One region of the Ureibacillus sp. FSL E2-3493 genome, then DNA from elsewhere that is predicted to be linked to it. Evidence: a T-box and tRNA genes for the amino acid it is inferred to sense, from the RefSeq annotation. Region 1 holds a T-box; the other regions hold tRNA genes.

Region 1 (6,051 bases):
GATAAAATGTTTTGTACAGGTTAACGTTTCAGGAGAACAAACGAAACATGGATTATCGAAGGAAGAAGTTATTCCATTCATTCAATCTTTACAACAATTCGATAAAATTCAAGTAGTTGGATTAATGACGATGGCTCCAAATACAGAAGATGAAACGATTATTCGCCATGTATTTCGTGAACTAAAAAAATTACAGCAGGACGTTGTTGAGTTGAACTTGCCCTTTGCACCTTGCCAAGAACTGTCAATGGGGATGTCAAATGATTTCGACATTGCAGTAGAAGAAGGTGCAACGTTTGTAAGAATAGGAACAGCTCTTGTTGGATAGAAATGAGGGATACTAGATGAGTATGAAAAATAAAATTAAAAATTTCTTTTATTTAGAAGAAGAAGATGAATCAGTAGAAATCGAAGCATCAAGTAAACCAGTTCATATTTCTAAAGAGCAACCCGTTGTAAAGTCACGACCTAAAAAGGAAAGAAAGCTTGCTGAGGTTGAACCCCAACAGTCACAACCACGCAATGTTGTCAGCTTACAGGCGGCAAACTCACTAAAAAATTCAAAAGTTGTAATTGTTGAGCCACGTGTATATGCAGAGGCGCAAGATATTTCTGAGCATTTGAAAAATAAACGGGCAATTATCGTAAATCTACAGCGCATCGATCGTGAAGCGGGAATTCGTATTATCGATTTCCTAAGCGGTACGGTTTATGCTCTAGGTGGAGATATTCAACGTATCGGTACAGATATTTTCTTATGTACACCGGATAATGTGGAAGTATCTGGGGAAATATCAAATTATTTATATGAGGAATTTTAACTTCATTCCCCTAAATGGGGGATGAAGTGACCCTCAAGCAATGTAGAAGTATTTTATTTCTATAGGTACATACTAACTTTTTATAAAGGCTACTTTGCTACAAGAGGAACTTTAATTTAGAGAGGGTAATTAATTTATATGATGATCTATTCAATCAGTACAGTTATTACAATGGCCTTTTCGATTTATTCGTTTATGCTTATCATTTACATTTTAATGTCTTGGGTTCCGGCCGCACAAGGTTCGGCCTTTGGACGACTTCTTGCAAAATTATGTGAACCATATTTAGGTTTCTTTAGAAAATTCATCCCACCTATCGGTATGATTGATTTTTCGCCTATTATTGCGATTTTATTACTGACTTTCATCGAACGTGGGATAAAAATTGTCGTTTTCAATCTATATAACATGTTAACTTAAGTCAAATACTAAAAAAAGAAGTCATTCTTTCGATATTTAAGGAGACGTTTCCAACAATTTTGAAACGTCCCTTTTTTAATACGATAAATTGGGCAGTATATAAATATATAGTTATTCAAAGTGAGCTGAGAAAATGGAGCATTTAATTCAACATTTTAGAAAAGACGAACAAACTTTCATCGAAAAAGTCATCGGGTGGCAAAGGGAGGTAGAAGATCGATTTGCACCAAAATTAACGGATTTTCTTGATCCTCGGGAAAGATTTATTGTTTCTTCTATTGTTGGTCAAAATAACGAACTATCCGTTCAACATTTTGGAGGGTTTGATGAAGCAGAAAGACAAAGACTTTTTATTTGTCCCAATTATTTTCAACCAACGAAGAATGATTTTGAAATTTCCTTTTTTGCAGTGAATTATCCTTCTAAGTTTGTTCAGTTAAAACATCCAGATGTATTAGGAGCTTTATTATCGTTAGGCATTGGACGTAGTAAGTTCGGTGATATTCGGATTGAAGAGGATATAATTCAATTTGCAGTCGCTAAAGAAGTCCAAGATTACGTATTAGTGAATTTAACTTCTATTGGTAAATCAAAAGTGAAGTTGGAACAAATCGATTCTCATCAATTAATTAAACTAGAAGAAGAATGGTTCGATAAAACCTATACAGTATCTTCTATGCGATTAGACGTTATTATTGCCACAGTTCTTAATATATCGAGACAAAAATCTCAAAGTTTAATTAAAGCAGGCAAAGTTAAAGTCAATTGGACGATAAGAGAGGATGCTTCCTTTGAAGTACAAGAAGGTGATATTCTTTCGGCTCGTGGATTTGGCAGATTAAAAGTGATAATGTCTGAAGGACGGACGAAAAAGGATAAACTTCGACTTCAAATAGGCCGATTAGAGAAAAAATAGTAGATTAAAGTAAAAAATTACGAAATTTTGATGTCATGTTTCAACGACAAGCTGTATAATAGATTTATATATTTAAATGAAGAAGGAGTGTTGACGAATGCCATTATCACCTCTCGATATACATAATAAAGAATTTACTAGAGGCTTCAGAGGATATGCAGAAGACGAAGTGAATGAATTTTTAGATCAAATCATAAAAGATTATGAAATTCTTATTCGTGAAAAGAAGGAATTAGAAAATAAAGTAAAAACAATGACTGAGCAAATGAGTCATTACAATACACTTGAAGAAACGTTACAAAAATCGATTGTAGTTGCACAAGAAGCAGCTGAAGAAGTTCGTCGTAACTCACAACAAGAAGCAAAATTAATTATTAAAGAAGCTGAGAAAAATGCAGATCGAATTGTAAATGAAGCATTATCAAAAGCTCGTAAAATTGCTATTGAAATTGATGCGTTGAAAAAACAATCGAAAGTTTTCCGTAATCGTTTCAAAATGTTAGTAGAAGCCCAATTAGATTTATTAAACACGGATGATTGGGAACATTTATTAGAATATGAAATTGGGTTAACGGAAATCCAAAACCATGCACGACAAGAAGATGATGATTTAGAAATAACAACGGAAGGTTAATTTCTGTCAATCTTCATCGATTTACTTGACTGAATTTCTTCATTTCCATATACTGATATACACGAGTATGAAAAATTGATATTTTGGGCGTTGAAGGAGACAGTATTTTTTGAAAGTGGATAAAAGCGATTCGAGGATGGTGAAAGCTCGAACGAAACATTCAAAAAAGAAGATCACTCCTGAGCTAAATCACTGAAAAGGTGTTAGAACGGTAACACACCCGTTAACCTATAATTAAAATAGGTGGACGATTTTTGATTAAGTGATTTCGTTTCACACGACGTTACAGTGTCTAAGAGGCGGTTAACCATTTCGTTTTCCGCAAATTAGGGTGGTACCACGAGTAATAGCTTCTCGTCCCTTCAGGGATGTGAAGCTTTTTTTATTTTTTAGGTGCTTAACAATTAGACTTAAGGAAACATTAAAGGAGGATTTTACTATGGTAGAGTACAAAGATACATTGCTAATGCCAAAAACTGATTTCCCCATGCGCGGAAATTTACCAGCTAATGAACCAAAAATGCAAGAAAAATGGGAAGAAATGGACATTAACACTCTAGTAAATGAGCGGACAAAAGATCGACCTCACTTCGTTTTACATGATGGACCTCCCTACGCAAATGGTGACATTCACATCGGTCATGCTTTAAATAAAGTATTGAAAGATATGATTACCCGCCATCGTTCAATGACTGGTTACCATGCACCGTATGTTCCAGGTTGGGATACGCACGGTTTACCAATTGAGCAAGCGTTAACAAATAAAGGAGTAAAGCGTAAAGAATTAACAATTGCTGAATTCCGTGAGCTTTGTGAAAAATACGCTTATGAACAAATTGAAAACCAAAAAACTCAATTTAAACGTCTAGGAGTTCGTGGTGATTGGAATGACCCTTATATTACATTGAAGCCAGAATTCGAATCACGTCAAATTGAAGTGTTCGGAAAAATGGCTGAAAAGGGATATATTTATAAAGGGTTAAAACCGGTTTATTGGTCCCCTTCTTCTGAATCAGCATTAGCAGAAGCGGAAATTGAATATAAAGATATTAAATCACCATCTATTTATGTAAGCTTTGAAATTAAAGATGCAAAAGGTGTTGTACCACAAGATGCTAAATTTATTATTTGGACGACAACACCATGGACGATTCCAGCGAACTTAGGAATTTCTTTAAATGCTGAAATTACGTATGTTGTAGTATCAGTCAATGATAATAAATTCATTATCGCAAAAGACTTACTTGAAACAGTTTCCCAAAATTTAGAATGGGAAAATGCGGAAGTAATTCAAGAAGTAAAAGGTGCAGAACTTGAATATGTTGTGGCTAAACATCCAATTTATGGTCGCGATTCATTAGTGATGGTTGGTGACCACGTAACGACAGAAGCAGGTACTGGGTGTGTTCATACAGCTCCTGGTCACGGGGAAGATGACTTCCTAGTGGGGAAAAGATATGGTTTAGATGTACTTAGCCCAATTAACGACCAAGGTTGCTATACTCATGAGGCCCCTGGATTCGAAGGGTTATTTTATGATGATGCTAACAAAGTGATGACAGAGAAATTAAAAGAAGTAGGCGCTTTAGAAAAATTATCATTCATCACCCATTCTTACCCACATGACTGGCGTACAAAAAAACCTGTTATTTATCGTGCTACGCCACAATGGTTCTGTTCGGTAGAAGCTTTCCGTGATGAATTATTACAAGCAGTTGAAGAAACAGCTTTCACACCATCTTGGGGTGAGACACGTCTTTACAATATGCTTCGTGATCGTGGAGACTGGTGTATTTCAAGACAACGAGCTTGGGGTGTTCCAATTCCAGTATTCTATGCTGAAAATGGAGAAGAAATTATTACACCAGAAACGATTGCCCATGTTTCAAAATTATTCCGTGAGCATGGTTCAAATATTTGGTTCCAAAGGGAAGCAAAAGACCTTCTACCAGAAGGATTTACTCACCCAGGTAGTCCAAATGGTAAATTTACTAAAGAAAACGATATTATGGATGTATGGTTTGACTCCGGTTCATCCCACCAAGGTGTCCTTGTAGAAAGAGGAATGAAATATCCGGCTGATCTTTATCTTGAAGGATCTGACCAACACCGTGGATGGTTCAATTCATCATTAATCACTTCTGTTGCCATTAACGGATACGCACCTTACAAAGGGTTATTAACCCACGGCTTTGTATTAGATGGAGAAGGTCGCAAAATGAGTAAATCATTAGGAAACGTCATTATTCCTGAAAAAGTGATGAATCAATATGGTGCTGACATCCTCCGTTTATGGGTAGCGTCTGTTGATTATACTGGTGATGTTCGCATTTCGATGGATATGTTAAAACAAATTTCAGAAGTGTATCGTAAAATTCGTAATACCCTTCGTTTCCTACACGGTAACGTATCTGATTTTGATCCAAAAACAGATCGAGTTGCGTATGAACAATTGCGGGAAATGGACCAATACATGTATATGCGCTTACAAGATGTCTTAAAAGCAGTGCGTAAAGCTTATGACCGTTATGAATTCGCATCTGTTTACCATACAATCAATAACTTTGTTGCGGTTGAATTATCAGCATTCTATTTAGATGTTGCTAAAGACGTTGTTTATATTGAAGCAAAAGATAATAAAGATCGCCGTGCAATGCAAACGGTTATGTATGATACTTTGTTAACTTTACTTAAAGTATTAACACCAATCCTTCCGCATACAACGGATGAATTATGGTCTTACTTAAATGAAGAGGAAGTATCTGTACAATTAACGGATTTCCCTGAGGTTGATGAACGTAATAACTTTACAGAACTCCGAGCAAAATGGGATAAAGTAATTGCTATCCGCGATGAAGTGTTAAAAGCTCTTGAAGAAGCACGTAATGCAAAAACAATTGGTAAATCGTTAGAAGCGAAAGTAACAATTTATGCCGATAATGAAATTACTGAACTTCTAAATGATCCAGCTATTGATTTTGCTCAAAGCTGTATCGTTTCTCAACTTCAAGTGGTAGCAAATAAAGAAGGTGCTCCTGAAAATGCCCTTGTTCTTGAAAAAACTGCTATTGTAGTGGAGAAAGCAGAAGGGGAAAAATGTGAACGTTGCTGGTCCTATTCGGAAACAGTTGGTCAAAATGAATCCCATCCAACATTATGTAGCCGTTGTGCTGATGTGGTAGAAAAATATTACGTTTAATTAGATGAATCACCGCTCTCGATTCCCGGGGGCGGTTGTTTTATACTGATTGTAAAAGGAA
Region 2 (6,051 bases), 1.5 Mb from region 1:
CTCGGTGAAATTATAGTACCTGTGAAGATGCAGGTTACCCGCGACAGGACGGAAAGACCCCGTGGAGCTTTACTGTAGCCTGATATTGAATTTTGGCACAACTTGTACAGGATAGGTAGGAGCCAGAGAACTCGGAGCGCCAGCTTCGAGGGAGGCGTCGGTGGGATACTACCCTGGTTGTGTTGAAATTCTAACCCATACCCCTTAGCGGGGTAGGAGACAGTGTCAGGTGGACAGTTTGACTGGGGCGGTCGCCTCCTAAAAGGTAACGGAGGCGCCCAAAGGTTCCCTCAGAATGGTTGGAAATCATTCGTAGAGTGTAAAGGCACAAGGGAGCTTGACTGCGAGACCTACAAGTCGAGCAGGGTCGAAAGACGGGCTTAGTGATCCGGTGGTTCCGCATGGAAGGGCCATCGCTCAACGGATAAAAGCTACCCCGGGGATAACAGGCTTATCTCCCCCAAGAGTCCACATCGACGGGGAGGTTTGGCACCTCGATGTCGGCTCATCGCATCCTGGGGCTGTAGTCGGTCCCAAGGGTTGGGCTGTTCGCCCATTAAAGCGGTACGCGAGCTGGGTTCAGAACGTCGTGAGACAGTTCGGTCCCTATCCGTCGTGGGCGTAGGAAATTTGAGAGGAGCTGTCCTTAGTACGAGAGGACCGGGATGGACACACCGCTGGTGTACCAGTTGTCTTGCCAAAGGCATCGCTGGGTAGCTATGTGTGGACGGGATAAGTGCTGAAAGCATCTAAGCATGAAGCCCCCCTCAAGATGAGATTTCCCATTACGCAAGTAAGTAAGATCCCTCAAAGACGATGAGGTAGATAGGTTCGAGGTGGAAGTGTGGTGACACATGGAGCTGACGAATACTAATCGATCGAGGACTTAACCAAATCTTAAATGCATTCAATGTCTTTATCCAGTTTTGAAAGAATAATTTTTTCTTTTCATACATACCCAGGAGGATTAGCTCAGCTGGGAGAGCACCTGCCTTACAAGCAGGGGGTCGGCGGTTCGAGCCCGTCATCCTCCACCAAAGCCGGTGTAGCTCAATTGGTAGAGCAACTGACTTGTAATCAGTAGGTTGAGGGTTCAAGTCCTTTCGCCGGCACCATTTTTTAGAGCCATTAGCTCAGTGGTAGAGCATCTGACTTTTAATCAGAGGGTCGAAGGTTCAAGTCCTTCATGGCTCACCAGTTTTTAAATAAGCGGGTGTGGCGGAATTGGCAGACGCACTAGACTTAGGATCTAGCGCCGCAAGGCGTGGGGGTTCGACTCCCTTCACCCGCACCATTTAAATTGCCAGATAAACAAAAGCACATGCGGAAGTAGTTCAGTGGTAGAACACCACCTTGCCAAGGTGGGGGTCGCGGGTTCGAACCCCGTCTTCCGCTCCAAATGTGCCGGGGTGGCGGAACTGGCAGACGCACAGGACTTAAAATCCTGCGGTAGGTGACTACCGTACCGGTTCGATTCCGGTCCTCGGCACCATTTATTGCGCCCGTAGCTCAATTGGATAGAGCGTCTGACTACGGATCAGAAGGTTGTGGATTCGACTTCTGCCGGGCGCGCCAAAGAAGCGAACGGGAAGTAGCTCAGCTTGGTAGAGCACTTGGTTTGGGACCAAGGGGTCGCAGGTTCGAATCCTGTCTTCCCGACCATGACAAATTAAAAATAATATTATGGGGCCTTAGCTCAGCTGGGAGAGCGCCTGCCTTGCACGCAGGAGGTCAGCGGTTCGATCCCGCTAGGCTCCACCAACCATAATAAAGATCCTGGCGGCGTAGCTCAGCTGGCTAGAGCGTACGGTTCATACCCGTGAGGTCGGGGGTTCGATCCCCTCTGCCGCCATCTTTAAGGACCTTTAGCTCAGTTGGTTAGAGCAGACGGCTCATAACCGTCCGGTCGCAGGTTCGAGTCCTGCAAGGTCCACCATAGAAGTATAAAACGGAGGAATACCCAAGTCCGGCTGAAGGGATCGGTCTTGAAAACCGACAGGCGGGTTAAACCGCGCGGGGGTTCGAATCCCTCTTCCTCCGCCATTTCAAATTAAATAAATGATAGTATTATCGCGGGGTGGAGCAGTTCGGTAGCTCGTCGGGCTCATAACCCGAAGGTCACAGGTTCAAATCCTGTCCCCGCAACCAAATGGTCCCGTGGTGTAGCGGTTAACATGCCTGCCTGTCACGCAGGAGATCGCCGGTTCGATCCCGGTCGGGACCGCCATAATATATTCGCCAAAGGCGAAATTGATTGTATGGGTCGGTAGCTCAGTTGGTAGAGCATTAGATTGAAGCTCTAAGTGTCGGCGGTTCGATTCCGTCCCGACCCACCATATATGCGGGTGTAGTTTAATGGTAAAACCTCAGCCTTCCAAGCTGATGTCGTGAGTTCGATTCTCATCACCCGCTCCAATAGGGGCCTATAGCTCAGCTGGTTAGAGCGCACGCCTGATAAGCGTGAGGTCGATGGTTCAAGTCCATTTAGGCCCACCATAAAACATAATTATTCCGAAGTAGCTCAGTGGTAGAGCAATCGGCTGTTAACCGATCGGTCGTAGGTTCGAGTCCTACCTTCGGAGCCATATTGGGGAAGTACTCAAGAGGCTGAAGAGGCGCCCCTGCTAAGGGTGTAGGTCGGGTAACCGGCGCGAGGGTTCAAATCCCTCCTTCTCCGCCATACATAATTTTGTGTTAGGCCCGTTGGTCAAGTGGTTAAGACACCGCCCTTTCACGGCGGTAACACGGGTTCGAATCCCGTACGGGTCATAATTTTAAAAAAATTTATAAAAAGACTTGAAAAATAATGCAATTATGATATTATAAATCTTGTCCTTATTTAAATAGTCTAGTGATGATGGCAAAGAGGTCACACCCGTTCCCATACCGAACACGGAAGTTAAGCTCTTTAGCGCCGATGGTAGTTGGGGGCTTCCCCCTGCGAGAGTAGGACGTTGCTAGGCATTATACCCAGGAGGATTAGCTCAGCTGGGAGAGCACCTGCCTTACAAGCAGGGGGTCGGCGGTTCGAGCCCGTCATCCTCCACCAAAGCCGGTGTAGCTCAATTGGTAGAGCAACTGACTTGTAATCAGTAGGTTGAGGGTTCAAGTCCTTTCGCCGGCACCATTTTTTAGAGCCATTAGCTCAGTGGTAGAGCATCTGACTTTTAATCAGAGGGTCGAAGGTTCAAGTCCTTCATGGCTCACCAGTTTTTAAATAAGCGGGTGTGGCGGAATTGGCAGACGCACTAGACTTAGGATCTAGCGCCGCAAGGCGTGGGGGTTCGACTCCCTTCACCCGCACCATTTAAATTGCCAGATAAACAAAAGCACATGCGGAAGTAGTTCAGTGGTAGAACACCACCTTGCCAAGGTGGGGGTCGCGGGTTCGAACCCCGTCTTCCGCTCCAAATGTGCCGGGGTGGCGGAACTGGCAGACGCACAGGACTTAAAATCCTGCGGTAGGTGACTACCGTACCGGTTCGATTCCGGTCCTCGGCACCATTTATTGCGCCCGTAGCTCAATTGGATAGAGCGTCTGACTACGGATCAGAAGGTTGTGGATTCGACTTCTGCCGGGCGCGCCAAAGAAGCGAACGGGAAGTAGCTCAGCTTGGTAGAGCACTTGGTTTGGGACCAAGGGGTCGCAGGTTCGAATCCTGTCTTCCCGACCATGACAAATTAAAAATAATATTATGGGGCCTTAGCTCAGCTGGGAGAGCGCCTGCCTTGCACGCAGGAGGTCAGCGGTTCGATCCCGCTAGGCTCCACCAACCATAATAAAGATCCTGGCGGCGTAGCTCAGCTGGCTAGAGCGTACGGTTCATACCCGTGAGGTCGGGGGTTCGATCCCCTCTGCCGCCATCTTTAAGGACCTTTAGCTCAGTTGGTTAGAGCAGACGGCTCATAACCGTCCGGTCGCAGGTTCGAGTCCTGCAAGGTCCACCATAGAAGTATAAAACGGAGGAATACCCAAGTCCGGCTGAAGGGATCGGTCTTGAAAACCGACAGGCGGGTTAAACCGCGCGGGGGTTCGAATCCCTCTTCCTCCGCCATTTCAAATTAAATAAATGATAGTATTATCGCGGGGTGGAGCACGAACGAATAAGCATCGTAGCTAAGCTTCAGCGCAACGATTTCGCAAACTTCTTGAGTTGCTATACGAAATCGGGACGGGTTCAGGAAAATCTGAATGCGTCATGTAAAGTCAGTATTATTAAATAAATATTATTATCGCGGGGTGGAGCAGTTCGGTAGCTCGTCGGGCTCATAACCCGAAGGTCACAGGTTCAAATCCTGTCCCCGCAACCAAATGGTCCCGTGGTGTAGCGGTTAACATGCCTGCCTGTCACGCAGGAGATCGCCGGTTCGATCCCGGTCGGGACCGCCATAATATATTCGCCAAAGGCGAAATTGATTGTATGGGTCGGTAGCTCAGTTGGTAGAGCATTAGATTGAAGCTCTAAGTGTCGGCGGTTCGATTCCGTCCCGACCCACCATATATGCGGGTGTAGTTTAATGGTAAAACCTCAGCCTTCCAAGCTGATGTCGTGAGTTCGATTCTCATCACCCGCTCCAATAGGGGCCTATAGCTCAGCTGGTTAGAGCGCACGCCTGATAAGCGTGAGGTCGATGGTTCAAGTCCATTTAGGCCCACCATAAAACATAATTATTCCGAAGTAGCTCAGTGGTAGAGCAATCGGCTGTTAACCGATCGGTCGTAGGTTCGAGTCCTACCTTCGGAGCCATATTGGGGAAGTACTCAAGAGGCTGAAGAGGCGCCCCTGCTAAGGGTGTAGGTCGGGTAACCGGCGCGAGGGTTCAAATCCCTCCTTCTCCGCCATACATAATTTTGTGTTAGGCCCGTTGGTCAAGTGGTTAAGACACCGCCCTTTCACGGCGGTAACACGGGTTCGAATCCCGTACGGGTCATTACTAAACACTCTCAAGATAAACATTATCTTGAGAGTGTTTTTTGTTTAAAATGAAAGAATTTCTCATTGTTGTACAATATTTTACGTTTGAAAAGGCTAAATTAGGTGAACCTTAATTAATAGATAGAAGGAGGTTTAAAATAAATGAATCAATCACAAATGGAACAATTAAAAAACAATTTATTAGAGGAATTGAAGGATTTAAAAGAAGGTTTAGAAACCCACGATGATATAGATCGTACGGAATTATCCAATTATGATAATCACCCTGGAGATAATGCTTCTGATTTAACATCGCAATTAACAGAATATGCAATGGATGATTTTAAACAAGAAAGTATTGAAAAAATAGAGGCTGCGTTAAATGCAATGGAAAATGGAACATATGGAAAATGTGAAGTATGTCAAAAAGAAATTCCATTTGAGAGGTTAGAGGCAGTTCCTACGACATTGACTTGTAAAGAACATAGTCATGAAAAAATTGATATGGAAACTCGACCAGTGGAAGAAGAAATTATGAATGAACTTACACATAAATCATTATTAACGGTCGATTTTGAGGATGGTTCTGGTGAATACCCGTCATCTGATAGTCCGCAGGATGTTCCGCAGGAGATTATTCATCAAAATAATCAAGAAACATCTATTCGAGATCGTCTACAATAAAATGAATAATTGTTCCTTCATCTATAGCAAGAACTATCCATTTTCCTATACAATATAGAAAAACAATGGATAGGCGGGAGAAAAGTGGATATTATTGATTTGCATTGTGATGTGTTGGAGAAATTAACGAGATTAGAAGCGGTCGATTTTCAAAATGATAATAGGCTACATGCGAATCTAAACTATTTACAAGCTGGAAAAGTGAAAGTTCAAGTATTTGCGATTTTTATTCATCCTGATGTCCCTCAAAAAGAAAAGTTTTTAGAAGCAGCCCGTCAAATAGAGGCATTCCATACAAAAGTATTAAGCAAATCCGAGATGGTACACATTACGGATTGGAGACAATTAGATGAACTGAAAGAAGGAGAAATCGGAGCCGTTTTAAGTCTTGAAGGTTGCGATTGTATTGGAGAAGATATAGGAAAGCTTCAACATTTAATCGATGCAGGAG
Region 3 (4,200 bases), 870 kb from region 1:
ATGATGTATAGCAAGGCTTAGAAAAATCTCTCATCACCAATTGATGAGAGATTTTTTATGGACTTATAAAGAATGGATTACCTTATTCAGTGTTCGGTAAAGGTTTTTCAGGTCGATTAATACAGTAGTTACAATTCGAATCACTACATTTTGTTTCAGTCCATCTGTTGCATTTTGGGCAAATATAAGCATCATAATCTTCATAATAAATTAAATTCATTTCGCAAATCATGCAGTTATTTTCTTCATCCACAAACCCAACAATTTCAAAGTTATTAAAAATGACTACTCCATTCCTTACTTCTATTTTCATAAACCCTCCTTAAGTTGGAAATATATGAATTAGTTTTTTATAGCAAATTTTATCGATATGTTGATTTTTTCCTTAAAAATGCCACTATTATCAAGCACCAATAATTTTTCAAATAAAGTACTATTTTCACCTAAAAAACGTCTTGAACCATAGGAAGTTGAATATAAGTTTCCAATTATAGCGTCTAATGTCCATATGTGTTCAAAAGGGGGAGTTCGTACATCTCTAATTTGAATTTAATTCAATATAATTTCTTCGTAGCTAACTGTCGGGTGAGAATAGGTTGTATTCCCCGCTCTTCTTTTCTTTCCATACCATTGTTCAACTACTTGCTGTATCTTTAATTGCCACGGTAAAAGTTCTTTATTGGCAGAATAATTATCAATAATAGCAATACCACCACCATGTGCAATCATTTCATATAACATATCAAGAATCTTTTCTCTATCCATCCAATGAAACGCCTTAGCAAGGGTGACAAATCGAAAAAGATGATTATTAAATTTCTTTCTAAACGATTCTAGATTTCCATTAAACCATTCCAAATTCTCTAATCTATATTCCTTTTCAAGACGAATTGCTTCTTGTATCATTTCTGGCTCAGTATCAATCCCAATTATTTTTTCAAACCAAACCGACAATCTGAATGCTAATTGTCCTGTACCACACCCTAAATCGAGCATTTGACCTTTACCATCAAATGAAAACTTATCGATTAAATATCTAATCATTGAAGCTGGATATAAAGGTCTATAACGAGAATAGTACCAAGCAGTACCTTTAAATAAGTCATTACCGTAATTAATCATTTCCTTACTCCTTTCCCAGTTAAATCAACACTCCTTATTTCTTAAATATATAAAAAAATAGATGATAAAAACGAAATGTTTTTATCATCTATTTTTAATTTGAGCCTATCTTTTTAGCTCATACTATGACCCGTACGGGATTCGAACCCGTGTTACCGCCGTGAAAGGGCGGTGTCTTAACCACTTGACCAACGGGCCGTGGCTCCGAAGGTAGGACTCGAACCTACGACCGATCGGTTAACAGCCGATTGCTCTACCACTGAGCTACTTCGGAATAATTATGTTTTATGGTGGGCCTAAATGGACTTGAACCATCGACCTCACGCTTATCAGGCGTGCGCTCTAACCAGCTGAGCTATAGGCCCCTATTGGAGCGGGTGATGAGAATCGAACTCACGACATCAGCTTGGAAGGCTGAGGTTTTACCATTAAACTACACCCGCATATATGGTGGGTCGGGACGGAATCGAACCGCCGACACTTAGAGCTTCAATCTAATGCTCTACCAACTGAGCTACCGACCCATATAATCAAATTTACTTAAAATAATGGCGGTCCCGACCGGGATCGAACCGGCGATCTCCTGCGTGACAGGCAGGCATGTTAACCGCTACACCACGGGACCATATGTATGTATAAATAGTAAAGAAAATGGCGGAGGCAGTAGGATTCGAACCCACGCGCGGTTTAACCCGCCTGTCGGTTTTCAAGACCGATCCCTTCAGCCAGACTTGGGTATGCCTCCGTATTATGAATAAATGGCGGCAGAGGGGATCGAACCCCCGACCTCACGGGTATGAACCGTACGCTCTAGCCAGCTGAGCTACGCCGCCATAATAGTATTAAATTGGTGGAGCCTAGCGGGATCGAACCGCTGACCTCCTGCGTGCAAGGCAGGCGCTCTCCCAGCTGAGCTAAGGCCCCAATTTATAAATAGTCAGTTTGTATTACATGGTCGGGAAGACAGGATTCGAACCTGCGACCCCTTGGTCCCAAACCAAGTGCTCTACCAAGCTGAGCTACTTCCCGTAAATATGGCGCGCCCGGCAGGAGTCGAACCCACAACCTTCTGATCCGTAGTCAGACGCTCTATCCAATTGAGCTACGGGCGCATATTAAAATGGTGCCGAGGACCGGAATCGAACCGGTACGGTAGTCACCTACCGCAGGATTTTAAGTCCTGTGCGTCTGCCAGTTCCGCCACCCCGGCACATTTGGAGCGGAAGACGGGGTTCGAACCCGCGACCCCCACCTTGGCAAGGTGGTGTTCTACCACTGAACTACTTCCGCATGTGCTTTATATTTATCTCTGGCAATAATTATTTTATTTATTATAAAAAACTGGTGAGCCATGAAGGACTTGAACCTTCGACCCTCTGATTAAAAGTCAGATGCTCTACCACTGAGCTAATGGCTCCCTATAAATGGTGGAGGGGGACGGATTCGAACCGCCGAACCCGAAGGAGCGGATTTACAGTCCGCCGCGTTTAGCCACTTCGCTACCCCTCCATGGGAATGGTGCCGGCGAAAGGACTTGAACCCTCAACCTACTGATTACAAGTCAGTTGCTCTACCAATTGAGCTACACCGGCTTAATATGGTGGAGGATGACGGGCTCGAACCGCCGACCCCCTGCTTGTAAGGCAGGTGCTCTCCCAGCTGAGCTAATCCTCCACATAAAAAATAAGCGAAGCGACGTCCTACTCTCACAGGGGGAAGCCCCCAACTACCATCGGCGCTAAAGAGCTTAACTTCCGTGTTCGGTATGGGAACGGGTGTGACCTCTTTGCCATCATCACTAGACTATTTAGTTGAGAGCTTGTTCTCTCAAAACTGGATAAAGACATTGAATGCATTCAAGATTTGGTTAAGTCCTCGATCGATTAGTATTCGTCAGCTCCATGTGTCACCACACTTCCACCTCGAACCTATCTACCTCATCGTCTTTGAGGGATCTTACTTACTTGCGTAATGGGAAATCTCATCTTGAGGGGGGCTTCATGCTTAGATGCTTTCAGCACTTATCCCGTCCACACATAGCTACCCAGCGATGCCTTTGGCAAGACAACTGGTACACCAGCGGTGTGTCCATCCCGGTCCTCTCGTACTAAGGACAGCTCCTCTCAAATTTCCTACGCCCACGACGGATAGGGACCGAACTGTCTCACGACGTTCTGAACCCAGCTCGCGTACCGCTTTAATGGGCGAACAGCCCAACCCTTGGGACCGACTACAGCCCCAGGATGCGATGAGCCGACATCGAGGTGCCAAACCTCCCCGTCGATGTGGACTCTTGGGGGAGATAAGCCTGTTATCCCCGGGGTAGCTTTTATCCGTTGAGCGATGGCCCTTCCATGCGGAACCACCGGATCACTAAGCCCGTCTTTCGACCCTGCTCGACTTGTAGGTCTCGCAGTCAAGCTCCCTTGTGCCTTTACACTCTACGAATGATTTCCAACCATTCTGAGGGAACCTTTGGGCGCCTCCGTTACCTTTTAGGAGGCGACCGCCCCAGTCAAACTGTCCACCTGACACTGTCTCCTACCCCGCTAAGGGGTATGGGTTAGAATTTCAACACAACCAGGGTAGTATCCCACCGACGCCTCCCTCGAAGCTGGCGCTCCGAGTTCTCTGGCTCCTACCTATCCTGTACAAGTTGTGCCAAAATTCAATATCAGGCTACAGTAAAGCTCCACGGGGTCTTTCCGTCCTGTCGCGGGTAACCTGCATCTTCACAGGTACTATAATTTCACCGAGTCTCTCGTTGAGACAGTGCCCAGATCGTTACGCCTTTCGTGCGGGTCGGAACTTACCCGACAAGGAATTTCGCTACCTTAGGACCGTTATAGTTACGGCCGCCGTTTACTGGGGCTTCAATTCAGAGCTTCGCTTACGCTAACCCCTCCTCTTAACCTTCCAGCACCGGGCAGGCGTCAGCCCCTATACGTCACCTTACGGTTTTGCAGAGACCTGTGTTTTTGCTAAACAGTCGCCTGGGCCTATTCACTGCGGCTCTCTCACGAGAGCACCCCTTCTCCCGAAGTTACGGGGTCATTTTGCCGAGTTCCTTAACGAGAG

What was found. The T-box of region 1 lies ahead of ileS (isoleucine--tRNA ligase). A T-box ahead of a tRNA ligase gene usually reads a tRNA of that ligase, here a tRNA-Ile.
Region 2: it has a tRNA-Ile gene. The T-box ahead of ileS (isoleucine--tRNA ligase) is inferred to sense a tRNA for this amino acid. The anticodon was not compared.
Region 3: it has a tRNA-Ile gene. The T-box ahead of ileS (isoleucine--tRNA ligase) is inferred to sense a tRNA for this amino acid. The anticodon was not compared.

What each region holds. Positions count from the first base shown of each region.
Region 1 covers NZ_JBBOPK010000001.1:1,015,084-1,021,134, forward strand. Annotated here, with positions in the region: gene MHH69_RS05285 (YggS family pyridoxal phosphate-dependent enzyme) at 1-328, shown strand, start outside; gene MHH69_RS05290 (cell division protein SepF) at 345-821, shown strand; gene MHH69_RS05295 (YggT family protein) at 960-1,241, shown strand; gene MHH69_RS05300 (YlmH family RNA-binding protein) at 1,375-2,157, shown strand; gene MHH69_RS05305 (DivIVA domain-containing protein) at 2,255-2,791, shown strand; T-box leader at 2,873-3,156, shown strand; gene ileS (isoleucine--tRNA ligase) at 3,231-5,990, shown strand.
Region 2 covers NZ_JBBOPK010000001.1:2,540,191-2,546,241, reverse strand. Annotated here, with positions in the region: rRNA gene MHH69_RS13175 (23S ribosomal RNA) at 1-894, shown strand, start outside; tRNA gene MHH69_RS13170 (tRNA-Val) at 962-1,037, shown strand; tRNA gene MHH69_RS13165 (tRNA-Thr) at 1,040-1,115, shown strand; tRNA gene MHH69_RS13160 (tRNA-Lys) at 1,123-1,197, shown strand; tRNA gene MHH69_RS13155 (tRNA-Leu) at 1,210-1,294, shown strand; tRNA gene MHH69_RS13150 (tRNA-Gly) at 1,324-1,398, shown strand; tRNA gene MHH69_RS13145 (tRNA-Leu) at 1,404-1,492, shown strand; tRNA gene MHH69_RS13140 (tRNA-Arg) at 1,499-1,575, shown strand; tRNA gene MHH69_RS13135 (tRNA-Pro) at 1,586-1,662, shown strand; tRNA gene MHH69_RS13130 (tRNA-Ala) at 1,686-1,761, shown strand; tRNA gene MHH69_RS13125 (tRNA-Met) at 1,779-1,852, shown strand; tRNA gene MHH69_RS13120 (tRNA-Ile) at 1,860-1,936, shown strand; tRNA gene MHH69_RS13115 (tRNA-Ser) at 1,951-2,043, shown strand; tRNA gene MHH69_RS13110 (tRNA-Met) at 2,072-2,148, shown strand; tRNA gene MHH69_RS13105 (tRNA-Asp) at 2,152-2,227, shown strand; tRNA gene MHH69_RS13100 (tRNA-Phe) at 2,261-2,336, shown strand; tRNA gene MHH69_RS13095 (tRNA-Gly) at 2,342-2,415, shown strand; tRNA gene MHH69_RS13090 (tRNA-Ile) at 2,420-2,496, shown strand; tRNA gene MHH69_RS13085 (tRNA-Asn) at 2,511-2,585, shown strand; tRNA gene MHH69_RS13080 (tRNA-Ser) at 2,590-2,680, shown strand; tRNA gene MHH69_RS13075 (tRNA-Glu) at 2,698-2,769, shown strand; rRNA gene rrf (5S ribosomal RNA) at 2,848-2,963, shown strand; tRNA gene MHH69_RS13065 (tRNA-Val) at 2,974-3,049, shown strand; tRNA gene MHH69_RS13060 (tRNA-Thr) at 3,052-3,127, shown strand; tRNA gene MHH69_RS13055 (tRNA-Lys) at 3,135-3,209, shown strand; tRNA gene MHH69_RS13050 (tRNA-Leu) at 3,222-3,306, shown strand; tRNA gene MHH69_RS13045 (tRNA-Gly) at 3,336-3,410, shown strand; tRNA gene MHH69_RS13040 (tRNA-Leu) at 3,416-3,504, shown strand; tRNA gene MHH69_RS13035 (tRNA-Arg) at 3,511-3,587, shown strand; tRNA gene MHH69_RS13030 (tRNA-Pro) at 3,598-3,674, shown strand; tRNA gene MHH69_RS13025 (tRNA-Ala) at 3,698-3,773, shown strand; tRNA gene MHH69_RS13020 (tRNA-Met) at 3,791-3,864, shown strand; tRNA gene MHH69_RS13015 (tRNA-Ile) at 3,872-3,948, shown strand; tRNA gene MHH69_RS13010 (tRNA-Ser) at 3,963-4,055, shown strand; tRNA gene MHH69_RS13005 (tRNA-Met) at 4,235-4,311, shown strand; tRNA gene MHH69_RS13000 (tRNA-Asp) at 4,315-4,390, shown strand; tRNA gene MHH69_RS12995 (tRNA-Phe) at 4,424-4,499, shown strand; tRNA gene MHH69_RS12990 (tRNA-Gly) at 4,505-4,578, shown strand; tRNA gene MHH69_RS12985 (tRNA-Ile) at 4,583-4,659, shown strand; tRNA gene MHH69_RS12980 (tRNA-Asn) at 4,674-4,748, shown strand; tRNA gene MHH69_RS12975 (tRNA-Ser) at 4,753-4,843, shown strand; tRNA gene MHH69_RS12970 (tRNA-Glu) at 4,861-4,932, shown strand; gene MHH69_RS12965 (TraR/DksA C4-type zinc finger protein) at 5,079-5,600, shown strand; gene MHH69_RS12960 (dipeptidase) at 5,685-6,051, shown strand, end outside.
Region 3 covers NZ_JBBOPK010000001.1:145,006-149,205, reverse strand. Annotated here, with positions in the region: gene MHH69_RS00755 (hypothetical protein) at 83-313, opposite strand; gene MHH69_RS00750 (class I SAM-dependent methyltransferase) at 550-1,122, opposite strand; tRNA gene MHH69_RS00745 (tRNA-Glu) at 1,249-1,320, opposite strand; tRNA gene MHH69_RS00740 (tRNA-Asn) at 1,322-1,396, opposite strand; tRNA gene MHH69_RS00735 (tRNA-Ile) at 1,411-1,487, opposite strand; tRNA gene MHH69_RS00730 (tRNA-Gly) at 1,492-1,565, opposite strand; tRNA gene MHH69_RS00725 (tRNA-Phe) at 1,571-1,646, opposite strand; tRNA gene MHH69_RS00720 (tRNA-Asp) at 1,672-1,747, opposite strand; tRNA gene MHH69_RS00715 (tRNA-Ser) at 1,775-1,867, opposite strand; tRNA gene MHH69_RS00710 (tRNA-Met) at 1,882-1,955, opposite strand; tRNA gene MHH69_RS00705 (tRNA-Ala) at 1,971-2,046, opposite strand; tRNA gene MHH69_RS00700 (tRNA-Pro) at 2,075-2,151, opposite strand; tRNA gene MHH69_RS00695 (tRNA-Arg) at 2,158-2,234, opposite strand; tRNA gene MHH69_RS00690 (tRNA-Leu) at 2,244-2,332, opposite strand; tRNA gene MHH69_RS00685 (tRNA-Gly) at 2,338-2,412, opposite strand; tRNA gene MHH69_RS00680 (tRNA-Lys) at 2,465-2,539, opposite strand; tRNA gene MHH69_RS00675 (tRNA-Tyr) at 2,548-2,631, opposite strand; tRNA gene MHH69_RS00670 (tRNA-Thr) at 2,639-2,714, opposite strand; tRNA gene MHH69_RS00665 (tRNA-Val) at 2,721-2,796, opposite strand; rRNA gene rrf (5S ribosomal RNA) at 2,810-2,925, opposite strand; rRNA gene MHH69_RS00655 (23S ribosomal RNA) at 2,986-4,200, opposite strand, start outside.